Linked DNA regions of Pseudobacteriovorax antillogorgiicola. The protein of the gene in region 1 interacts with the protein of each later gene in a pairwise test. Links are inferred from orthologs where the notes say so. Each region holds a gene or a part of one and is shown on either strand. Other genes may lie near its edges.

Region 1 (5,293 bases):
CTGCTGAGACGCTTGATTCAGCGCCTTGAATAAGGTCGCTATGAGCATCGAGAACCGTTTGGATATTCGCCTTGTCAGCTGCACTACCTTTTGATGCACTATTATTGAGGAGAGCCTTGACCAAGGCAAGTGTCACCCCTAGTTCATTACCCGGAGCGATTGGATAACGCTCTTCGGCAGCTCCGCCAGTCATTGTAAGGCGAGACTCAAACTGGACAAAACGCCCCTTCTGACCGAAACGATACGAGTGGCCGTCAGACCAGCTCTTGGTTTCATAGATCGAGGAAGCCCCGAGATCCATGAAGTCGGAACCCACACCAACGATTAACTCTGATCGCTTGAGGTCGGTTCGAGGATAGCCTTCTTCGCCAAACGCCAGCTTATATGCAGCCGCCATGTTGTTTCGGAGTGAGTTTGAATCGTAGAGATAAAGATTATCTTCAGACTGACCAATCGCCTTCAAGAAGTCTTTGTAGAAATCTAGAGAGTGCCCAGTGGTCGACTTAAGAAGAATACCCACCTTCTGAGCATCTTTAAGCTTAGCAGCGAGACGAGAGTAAACATCATCCCAGCTAGATTCACTTTCCCGATTGGTTCCGTAACGAATCACAGGAGCCTTGCGCCGATCTGGGTGATAGAGCGCTTGAAGCTCAGACATTGCAAGAGATGATGCAGCACCTTGGCTGAGAGGGTGGCTGCGATTACCTTCAATAAAGACTGGTCGTCCTTCTCTGGTTTTAACAACAACTCCAGCACCATCGACTGTCGTCGCATAGTATGTTGGTACGCCTAAGATCTGGTCGATAGGCTGATCAACGTGAGGAATGGACTTCTCAACAGGGCGGCGCACACAGGCAGCCGTCGACGCCATCACAGCGCCTGCACTAAAGAGCCGCATGAAGTCCCTACGGTCTACCGCAAGTTTCTTCTGGTCGGCTTCCTGACCGTCGCTTCCTTCCCCAAGCTCCGGCACAACTTCTTCTATATTAGAGTAGTAAGGCCCAGGCACGAGTTCCTTGGCGGGAGCCTCAAAGGGCTGGTCACCATGCAAGAAGGCTTCTTTTTGCTCTTCCAGATGGCGGAGATCGCGATCGTTACTCCTCATATCGGTAAATACTCCCTTGTAATCGATCAGAGCTTTGTTGCTCGGTCTTTATTAACGTTATTAGTAGTGACAAGTCTCGCAGCTAACAGGGGCTTCATTCGTAACGTGACAATCGATGCACCAGCCCATCTGCAACGACTTTGCTTGAGAAACGGTTCCCATTTCCTTGACGTTTCCGTGGCAGAGGAAGCAGGCTTCACCATCGTTTTCAGCAAACTCTTTCTCGTAGTTTTTGGCTAGCTTATCACTAAGAACGTGAGGTTTATGAGCGAAGCGAACAAAGTCTGGCATATCGTGAACCTTGGTCCAAACGATAGGCTCTTTCTTCTGGTATTTATCGGTGAGATATTTGATTGGCTCTTTGTCTGTAGCAACGTAGTTATGACACCCCATACAGACATTCATGGATGGAATCCCTGCCCATGACGAACGCCTTGCCGCGGAGTGGCAGTACTGACAAGGAATTTGCTTCTCGCCAGCGTGTAGATCGTGAGGGAAGTCGATCGGTTGTTCGGGGTGGTAACCGACATTATCTACAGTATCACCTGGCGTCCACCAATTCGTCCAGAAGTGATAACCAGGTTGGCAACCCATCTGGAATAATAGAATTGCCAAAACGGAAAGGCGTTTCGCCGCATGCGAAACACGGGTGCTAAAACAAGCCAATGACAGCCTCCTTCAAAAGGAAAATTTGTTGAGAACTATTCCATTACGCCGGCGAACGAAAGGATGGCGAATATCTCAGTGGCCCTCTTGTTATCATAAATAAAAAAAGGCGCCAACCTTTTATAGGTGATAAACCAAAGTCTTAGCTAGGTGAAACTACCCCACATTTACCTGCTAATTTCGACACCATCCCTTGGTTTGTTTGGCGTCGTCATTGTAAAATAATTTCTGGCGAACCGTCCACATTATAAAGAAAAGCGCCGTAGCTAGATTCGTTGGAATATGCAACAAATGAGGCCAGGATAACCTGTTGAAGGGGGACGGTTTATGAACGGGGAAACATTTCAGCTCAAAGCAGACTTCCAACCGATGGGCGATCAGCCAGTCGCCATCGATACGCTGACCGCTGGTGTCCAAGAAGGCAAGAAACATCAGGTTCTGATGGGCGTCACAGGTTCTGGTAAAACCTTTACCATGGCCAACATCATCGCTCGCACTAAATTGCCCACACTCGTGATTGCACCTAATAAAACCTTAGCAGCTCAGCTTTTTACTGAACTCAAGGAGCTATTTCCAGAAAATGCCGTTGGCTTCTTTATTAGTTACTATGATTACTATCAGCCCGAGGCCTATATTCCGGGCTCGGATACTTATATAGCTAAGGACGCTTCGATCAATGATGACATCGATAAGATGCGTCACTCCGCTACACAAGCCCTGTTTGAACGACCCGACTCCATCATTGTCGCTAGTGTGTCGTGCATCTATGGTATGGGCTCTCCCGCGTCCTATGCCAAACTATGTATCAAAGTTGCCGTTGGTGATGAGATCCCTCGCAACGACTTTTTAAAGCGCTTGATTGAGATCCAATACTCACGAAACGATATGGCTCTTCAGCGGGGTACATTTAGAGTCCGTGGCGATGTTGTGGACATCCTGCCATCCCATCAGAAAGATCACGCTATTCGCGTAGAGTTTTTTGGCGATGACGTGGAGTCCATTACCATTGTCGATGTCCTTACCTCTAAATTAGTGAAGAAGGTCGACGCCCTTTCTATCTATCCTAATAGCCACTATGTCACCGAACGAAGTGACATGCAGTCGATGGTAAAGGAGATCCTCCACGATCTAGGGGTTCGACTCCGAGAGCTGCGAGCCCAAGACAAACTGGTCGAGTACCAAAGGCTAGAACAGCGCACCATGAATGACGTAGAGCTTTTAGAAGAACTTGGCTATTGCCCCGGTATCGAAAACTACTCGCGCTACCTCACCGGCTCCCCTCCTGGGCACCCCCCTCCAACCTTACTTGACTACTTCCCTGAGAAGTTTCTAACGATCATCGATGAAAGTCATGTTACAGTCCCACAGATTGGAGCCATGTACCGCGGTGATCGAGCCCGCAAGGAGAATCTTGTAGACTTCGGGTTCCGCCTCCCAGCAGCACTCGATAACCGTCCTCTGAAGTTTGATGAGTTTTTGGAACGAGCCCCACTCATCATTCATGTTTCGGCGACTCCGGGGAACTACGAACTTGAGCAAACTCAGAACAAGTTTGTGGAACAGATTATTCGTCCAACTGGCTTGATCGATCCTGAAATCACAATCAAACCAGCTAAAAATCAAGTCGACGACTTGCATAGCGAGATCCGTCGCACCATTGAATCCGACGGCCGGATTCTCATCACGACTTTGACCAAACGCATGGCCGAAGACCTAAGCTCTTACTACTTAGATTTGGGGGTGAAGGTCAAGTACCTTCACAGCGATATCGATAGCCTCGAACGCTCAGAGATCTTGCAGGACCTAAGGCGCGGTACCATCGACGTGTTGATTGGAATTAACCTCTTGCGGGAGGGTCTCGATCTACCCGAGGTCAAGCTAGTTGCAATCATGGACGCTGATAAGGAAGGCTTCTTGCGATCTCGCTCATCCCTGATCCAAACTGTCGGACGTGCCGCCCGAAATGCGGAAGGCCGGGTTATCTTCTATGCAGATAATATAACAAAGTCCATGCAGCAATGTATCGATGAAACCCAGCGGCGCCGTGAAATTCAAATGAGCTACAATACTGAGCATGGAATCGTGCCCGAAACCATTCAAAAAGCCATGCGTCCAGGGCTCAGGGAGATTTACGGCCTTTCCAGCGACGAAGGAGACAAACCGAAGGCCAGTGCTGATACCCTGGTCAAAGAGCATAATATCCACAGCGTCAAGGCCTTGGAAACTCTGATCAACAAGAAGACCAAGGAAATGAAGAAAGCTGCTGCCGACCTGGAGTTTGAAAAGGCTGCTGAGCTACGTGATACCATTGCCGCCCTCAAGGATCGACTGCTGGTGCACGGAGACCTGAACTAGATGAGCTTAAGAGAGAAGATCGAGCACTTACCTAAGTCTCCCGGCGTCTATTTCATGAAGAACTGCAAGGGAAAGATCATCTACGTCGGCAAGGCAAAGAACCTCAAAAGCCGGGTTAGCTCATACTTTCAAAGTCGCGACCAACATATCAAAACCAGAGCATTGGTTGACGAGATCAAAGACTTCGACCTCATGATCACAAAAACCGAAGTCGAAGCCCTGCTCCTCGAACGCAGCATGATCCGTCACCATCAACCCTACTACAACATCCTTTTGCGAGACGATAAGGAATACCCCTTTGTTCGGGTTGATTTCAACGACCCCTGGCCGAGAATTCAGAAGGTTCGAAAGCGAAAGGATGATGGTGCTAAGTATGTTGGCCCATTCGGGAACGCTGGCGTTTTGAACGGCATGTTGAAAACTGTTTTCCGGGTTTTCCCCCTGATTCGCTGTAGCCCCTACGAGTTCAAGAATGCTAAGCGCCCTTGTAACTATTATCACATGAAAATGTGCTTGGGGCCGTGCGTTCTGGATGTCAGTCGCGACGAGTACGTGGCTATGGTGAGGCAGGCCCTCGATCTTCTTGACGGCAAGAACCGGGACGTCAAGGCAGAGATTCGCAAAAAGATGTTTACCGCTGCTCAAGATGAAAAGTTTGAACAGGCAGCAAGGTATCGAGATCAGATCACACTTTTGGAGAGTATAGGCCAGCACCAAGCTGTTGTGGTGAAAGACTATGAAGACGCAGACGCAATCGGTAGCTACGAGAGCGCCGGCACTATGACCTTCAATGTGACGATGGTGAGGAACTTTGTGGTGATCGCAAGCGATAGCTATTCAGTAGGAGCTTCTATTGATGGCCCCGAAGAGACATTGGAATCATTTCTCCTTCAGTACTATCACAATCGAACGGTACCCGATCACCTGATTCTGCCTTTGAAGCTAGAAAATCCCATCGACCTTGTCGAGGCCCTGTGCGTCGATCAGGAGACGACTGCCAAGTTTGTTAGCCACGGCCGTGGTGATGCCAAGGACTTGCTAGAGCTTGCTAGCCGCAATGCCAGATTTTACTTTGATCAAAACCAAAACCTCCAGCTAAAGCAAAAAGCTGAACTAGAGATCTTGCAGTCAACTCTTCAACTGGATCGCATGCCCCGGCGCATGGAG
Region 2 (5,712 bases), on another replicon or contig:
GATGTTCTGCGCTAGCTTTTCCACCTGTTATGAAGCCAGAAATAATGGTCTGGATACTTGCGGACTGCTTTCTCGACTTCCTTGTTAAACAAGACTGAGTGATCGAGAATATCTTGCTCGGTATTATCACTAGTCTCAAGGTTGATAGCCGGCATCACTTCCAGAACATGCTTGCCTACCGACTTGCGGTGCATAAAGGCAGGAACAATCGGAGCTTGTCGGCGTTGCCAAATGGCAGCAAAGCTGGTGTTCGTCTTGGCTGGAGTCCCGAAAAAAGGTAGTCTCGGCTCCCCCGGACGTGCCTGATCCATGACAAACCCAACGATCTCATTGCGATCTAAGATATCGACTATTGCCTTGAAGCCATCGCCTTTCTTTTGTCTTTTGACCCACAAGAACTCATTGTGCTCACGATTCTCCTCGACAAAACGATTCATCCCTCCACCACCAACCTTTTTGACCAGAACGTGGGCTGGAGCAATGTTTCTGGTGATGTAGGAACCCATAGCCTCCCAATTTCCAAGGTGGAAGCACAGTATGTAGACCCCCTGCCCCTGCTCTAAGGCTTGACGGAGATTCTCCTCTCCTTGAATATCTACATTGGCAGAAATGTCATGGTACTTGGATCGGATAAACTCAAAGGCTGTCAAGACGAAGTTCTTATAGGAATCACGAGCTATAGCCAAACGTTCGTGGGGTTCATAGACGTCCCCCAGTGCAATCTCTAAGTTTTTTACGACCAAAGCCCGACGCAGGCGCAAGATGTCAAAGCAAAGGGTGGCAAGGCCACCTGCGATACGATCCAGCCAAGAAGCCGGAACAGCAGAGAGGAGTGCAGCAAACAAAGACATTACAACGTACATGGAGATCCCTCTAAAGTGTTTCGTAGGCATGACGCATGTTGGTTTATTTCACGGATTAGTCAAGTCCTTGTTGAATCCATACAAAAATATGGTATTCTACCTAGCTCATAATGGAGGCGGAGTATGACACGCAAGAAGACAGGCTTCGATGATCAACTCGAAGTTAAGGGAGCTGAAGAGCACAACCTTAAGCACATCAACCTTACCATCCCCAAACAAAAGCTCGTTGTCTTTACCGGCGTTTCAGGATCTGGCAAATCTTCCATGGCCTTCGACACTATATTCGCCGAGGGGCAAAGGCGCTACGTAGAGTCTTTAAGTTCCTATGCCAGGCAGTTTTTAGGGCAAATGGACAAACCCAAATATGAAACAATCCGAGGCTTGTCTCCCACCATATCAATTGAGCAAAAAGCTGCCAGTAAAAACCCACGGTCCACTGTGGGAACTATCACTGAAGTTTATGATTATTTAAGGGTCCTCTACGCTCGCATTGGCATTCAACATTGCCATAAATGCGGTGAAGAGGTTGGCCGTGGAGACCCGGAATCCATGGCCAATCAGATTTTAGAGCTGGAACCGAAGACAAAAGTTTTACTCCTTGCTCCCATTATCGAAAATCGAAAGGGGGAGCACAAAGATTTGCTTGAGGAGCTGAAAAAGGAAGGCTATCTCCGTGTTCGCGTCAACGGTGTCGTCAGCAACATCGACGATGTACAAGCTTTAACGAAACATAAGAAGCACACCATCGAGGTCGTGGTTGATCGACTAGCCATCAAGAAGCGAGCCCCTGAGTTTCGTACCCGCCTCCGAGATTCTGTAGAAACTACTGTAAAACTTGGCAAAGGCCAGCTGGTGGTGCATGTCGTCGACGGTAAGGACATGCGCATGAGCGAGGCACGGAGCTGCTGCGGCTTTGCCTTCCCTGAACTTGATCCACCCTTGTTTTCCTTCAACTCCCCCCAAGGGATGTGCACCGACTGTAACGGGCTTGGTACGGTGATGGCCATGGACCCCGACAAATTCATTCCTGACCAGAACTTGAGTATCCGCGAAGGGGCCGTTGTACCCTGGCAGAACTACTTTACCAATGGCGGTGAAGATAAGGGCGGATCGTGGAGTAAGGAGCGCTTCCTAGCGATGGAGACACAATGGGGAATAGACTTTGACACACCTTGGAAGAGTCTACCTAAGAAGCAAAAGGATTTGATCCTCCATGGTGGCGATAAGACTCTCACCATCTCTTGGGAAGGAGAAAAGAGTGCCGGTACTTGGACGCACGAGTACGAGGGGCTGCTCCACAGCTATATGCGTCGCTACTTGAAGACTAAGTCAGACTCCATGAAAACCTGGTATCAGAAGTATATGTCTTCAAGTCCTTGCAGCAGCTGTCAGGGTATGCGATTGAAGGACGAGGTTTTGACAGTCTTTGTCGCTGAAAAATCCATCATGGATATCTGCGCTTTATCCATCGAAGACGCGCTCAAGTTCTTCAAGAGCCTGAAACTCACGGGCAATCAACAACTCATTGCTAAAGAATTGATTAAAGAGATCATCAACCGACTTGAGTTTTTGGTGAACGTTGGGCTTGGTTATTTGAATATGAATCGCCACGGGCCAACCTTATCCGGTGGCGAGGCTCAACGGATACGTCTGGCATCTCAGATAGGTTGCGAGTTGACAGGTGTCTTATACATTCTCGATGAGCCGTCTATCGGGCTTCACCAACGTGATAACCGAAAGCTGCTGCATACCCTTTGCAAGCTCCGCGATTTGGGTAATTCCTTGATCGTCGTAGAGCACGACCAGGAGACCATTGAAGAGGCTGACTACGTTGTCGATTTCGGCCCTGGGGCCGGGGTAGAAGGTGGACAGATTACAGCACACGGTACACCAGCCCAGATCAAGCGAGCACGGACTTCAGTTACAGGCAAGTATCTCAGTGGCAAGCTGAACATCGAAGTTCCTGAAGAGAGACGTCATGTGACGCCGTCTAGTCCGCGAATTAGAATCATCGGCGCCAAAGAAAACAACCTGAGAAATATTACCGTCGATATTCCCTTGGGAGTCATGACTGCAGTAACTGGAGTCTCGGGTGCAGGCAAATCGACCTTGATCAATCAAATCCTCTACCCCGCTATTGCTAAGAAGCTCCATCATAGTGAGCGAGCTGTGGGCTCCCACGATAAGATCGAGGGTATCCAGCATATCGATAAAATCATCAACATCGACCAGAAGCCCATTGGCCGAACCCCTCGAAGCAATCCAGCTACGTATACTAAGGTATTTGACTTGATTCGAGACTTCTACGCCTTGCTTCCAGAATCGAAGCTGCGAGGCTATAAAAAAGGCCGTTTCAGCTTCAATGTCAAAGGAGGCCGGTGCGAAAACTGTCAGGGAGATGGTTCTATTAAAGTCGAGATGCACTTCCTTGCAGATGTTTTCGTGCCTTGTGAAGTTTGCCAAGGCCGCCGCTTCAATGATTCGACCTGCGAGATTTTGTACAAAGGACGTTCCATTGCAGATGTGCTAGATCTTTCGGTGGCCGAAGCCTGTGACGTTTTTGCCAACCACCCTAAGATTCTCGAAGTCTTAACCACCCTTATGGATGTCGGTCTGTCCTATATCAAGTTAGGTCAATCGGCAACGACGCTTTCCGGAGGAGAGGCCCAACGAATCAAACTCGCTCGCGAGCTTGCGAAGCGCGACACAGGCCGAACCCTGTATATTCTGGACGAGCCGACCACTGGCCTTCATTTTCATGACATTGCTCAGTTGTTGAGGGTCTTACAAAGATTAGCGGACAACGGTAATACTATCGTGATTATCGAGCATAACCTTGATGTTATTAAATGCGCTGACTGGATCGTCGATATTGGCCCTGAAGGCGGACACCGTGGTGGCAAGCTGGTGGCCCAAGGGACACCTGAGAAAGTAGCAAGGTTGAAGCGATCTGTGACTGGGGAATATCTGAAAGATTATTTGTGAGCTGCTGTAGTACGACCAAGCTTGCGGAAGACCCGATCGATAATAAGCGTTCTCTGCTCCAAGGGAACTTGTTGAAAGCCACGATTAAACTCCTCTATGAGGACGTCGTACTTTCCTTTTTTTCCAGCGAGGTAGAAATCAACTCTCATATCCTGAAATGAAATGATATTGAGCTTCTTAAAGGCTTTTGGGTGGTCGAGCTTCAGAAGCTTGGCCGTTTCTAGATTCAGGGCTATGGCGGATATGCGTTTTTTCAAGAGCCTTTCCAGGTTCACCTCATGACTGCCATAAACCAGATCCACCAAGCCTTTTCTTACCTTACCCTCCAACGGCTCCGGGAAGCGGAAGCCTAGCTTTGTTCCCACTGCTTTACCATGAAGTTTGACGAGAGCGTCTTTTTGGAACTTATCCTTCTGACGAGTTATCAACCCAATATAGCTGTAGAAAATCGGTGCTGAAAACTGAAGTGATTTCCGTCGCTCCGGAGTTGAAATAATCCCAGCTACTAAACCTCGACCCAGTGTTGCTTCGGCGAGAGCTCTTTTAAACGGCAGAACTTGAAACTGCGACTTAATCCCTACCCGATCGAATGCAGCGCTGATCAAGCTTGGAATGATTCCCTCAACGGTTTCTCGACCATCAACTCCCGAGATGGGCAGATTGCCAGGATAGACATAGACGGTTTCACCTTGGACAAGCGATGCCCAGAACCCCCAAACAAAGAAACAAAGATACCTCAAAGTTTGTACCTACCACGCATAATAGTCAGGTTAAGATATTCTGAGTATAGACTATCACTAAACCTGTGAATACACGAAAGAGTCCTGTATGGGATTGCCGATGGTGTGTAGGACCAGCCCTACAGTGGGCAGACAATGACTTCGTAATTTCAATAAGTTACGTTCATGGAACGGCTGTTGCAAAATCCATAGTAGCGGGCGAGCTGCTCGCAACCCTTAGACGCAATGCAGGAGGAATCAGTATGACTAGCGAAGAACTTATCAAGAGTGTCGAGACGACGCTAGACGAAGCCAACAGTCGTGTGGCAGAACTATCAAAAAATATCGCGACTAAATTTGACGAAGCAACTGAAGCGAGCAAAACGAAAATTACCGGCACCATCGCGGATCTTAAAAGCAAACGAGACATCGCGGAAGAAAAGCTAGAAGAACTCCGAAACTCTTCAGCGAGTGCTTCTGAAGATGTCAAAATTGGGGTCAAGTTTGCATGGGACGACCTGAAGACCGCTGTAAATAGCGCAAGCGAAAGATTCTAAGTCGGATTCGTTTCGATTTTAGATCTGTATACTTTGGAACCTAAGCTAATTTCGAATAAGGAGCCTAAATTATGACTATGGCACTTAATCACTTTCAACCTAAACCATCCGATAAAATCGGTCAGGACAGCAAACGATTGGCTACGGCAAAGGTCCTCAACCAAGTGCTTGCCGATTCGTTTGCCATCTACACCAAAACGCTAAATTACCACTGGAATGTGGAGGGTGGCAAGTTTATTGGGATTCACGAACTCACCGATAAGCAGTATCATAACCTGTTTGAGGCGATCGATGAAATTGGGGAACGTATCCGAGCCCTAGGATTCTATACGCCAGGTTCGATGAAAGCATTCCTGGACCTAACCACAATTGTCGAAGCTGATGCTGGTGAGACCAATGCTCAGACCATGCTCGAAGATTTGGAACGGGATCATATGCATATTGTCTCAAAACTTCGAGAGGGCGTGGCTATTGCAGAACAAAATAATGACTCCACCACCGCCGATATGCTCAGTGAGAGGAGTGAGTTCCACGAAGAAGCAGCCTGGATGCTTCGTAGTTTAAGCAAGTAACTTTTCGAAGCTCATG

The links.
Region 2: the proteins of uvrB (region 1) and uvrA interact in binary tests that used the Escherichia coli proteins (3 or more experiments, as listed by UniProt). The link is inferred for Pseudobacteriovorax antillogorgiicola from one-to-one orthologs.

The regions. Positions count from the first base shown.
Region 1 is NZ_FWZT01000010.1:88,573-93,865, forward strand. Bases 1,662-4,612 are described here. They hold uvrB (excinuclease ABC subunit UvrB), read left to right. Parts: upstream 1,662-2,098; coding sequence 2,099-4,126; downstream 4,127-4,612. Other genes in these bases: B9N89_RS14415 (cytochrome c3 family protein), read right to left, coding at 1,662-1,771; uvrC (excinuclease ABC subunit UvrC), read left to right, coding at 4,127-4,612. Also shown: B9N89_RS14410 (4Fe-4S dicluster domain-containing protein), read right to left, coding at 1-1,105; more of B9N89_RS14415, read right to left, coding at 1,166-1,661; more of uvrC, read left to right, coding at 4,613-5,293. UniProt on the Escherichia coli protein: The UvrABC repair system catalyzes the recognition and processing of DNA lesions. A damage recognition complex composed of 2 UvrA and 2 UvrB subunits scans DNA for abnormalities.
Region 2 is NZ_FWZT01000012.1:82,066-87,777, forward strand. The notes cover bases 679-4,048. They hold uvrA (excinuclease ABC subunit UvrA), read left to right. Parts: upstream 679-986; coding sequence 987-3,848; downstream 3,849-4,048. Other genes in these bases: B9N89_RS16330 (lysophospholipid acyltransferase family protein), read right to left, coding at 679-863; B9N89_RS16340 (substrate-binding periplasmic protein), read right to left, coding at 3,839-4,048. In the rest of the region: more of B9N89_RS16330, read right to left, coding at 12-678; more of B9N89_RS16340, read right to left, coding at 4,049-4,588; B9N89_RS16345 (sll1863 family stress response protein), read left to right, coding at 4,831-5,124; B9N89_RS16350 (Dps family protein), read left to right, coding at 5,196-5,696. UniProt on the Escherichia coli protein: The UvrABC repair system catalyzes the recognition and processing of DNA lesions. UvrA is an ATPase and a DNA-binding protein. A damage recognition complex composed of 2 UvrA and 2 UvrB subunits scans DNA for abnormalities.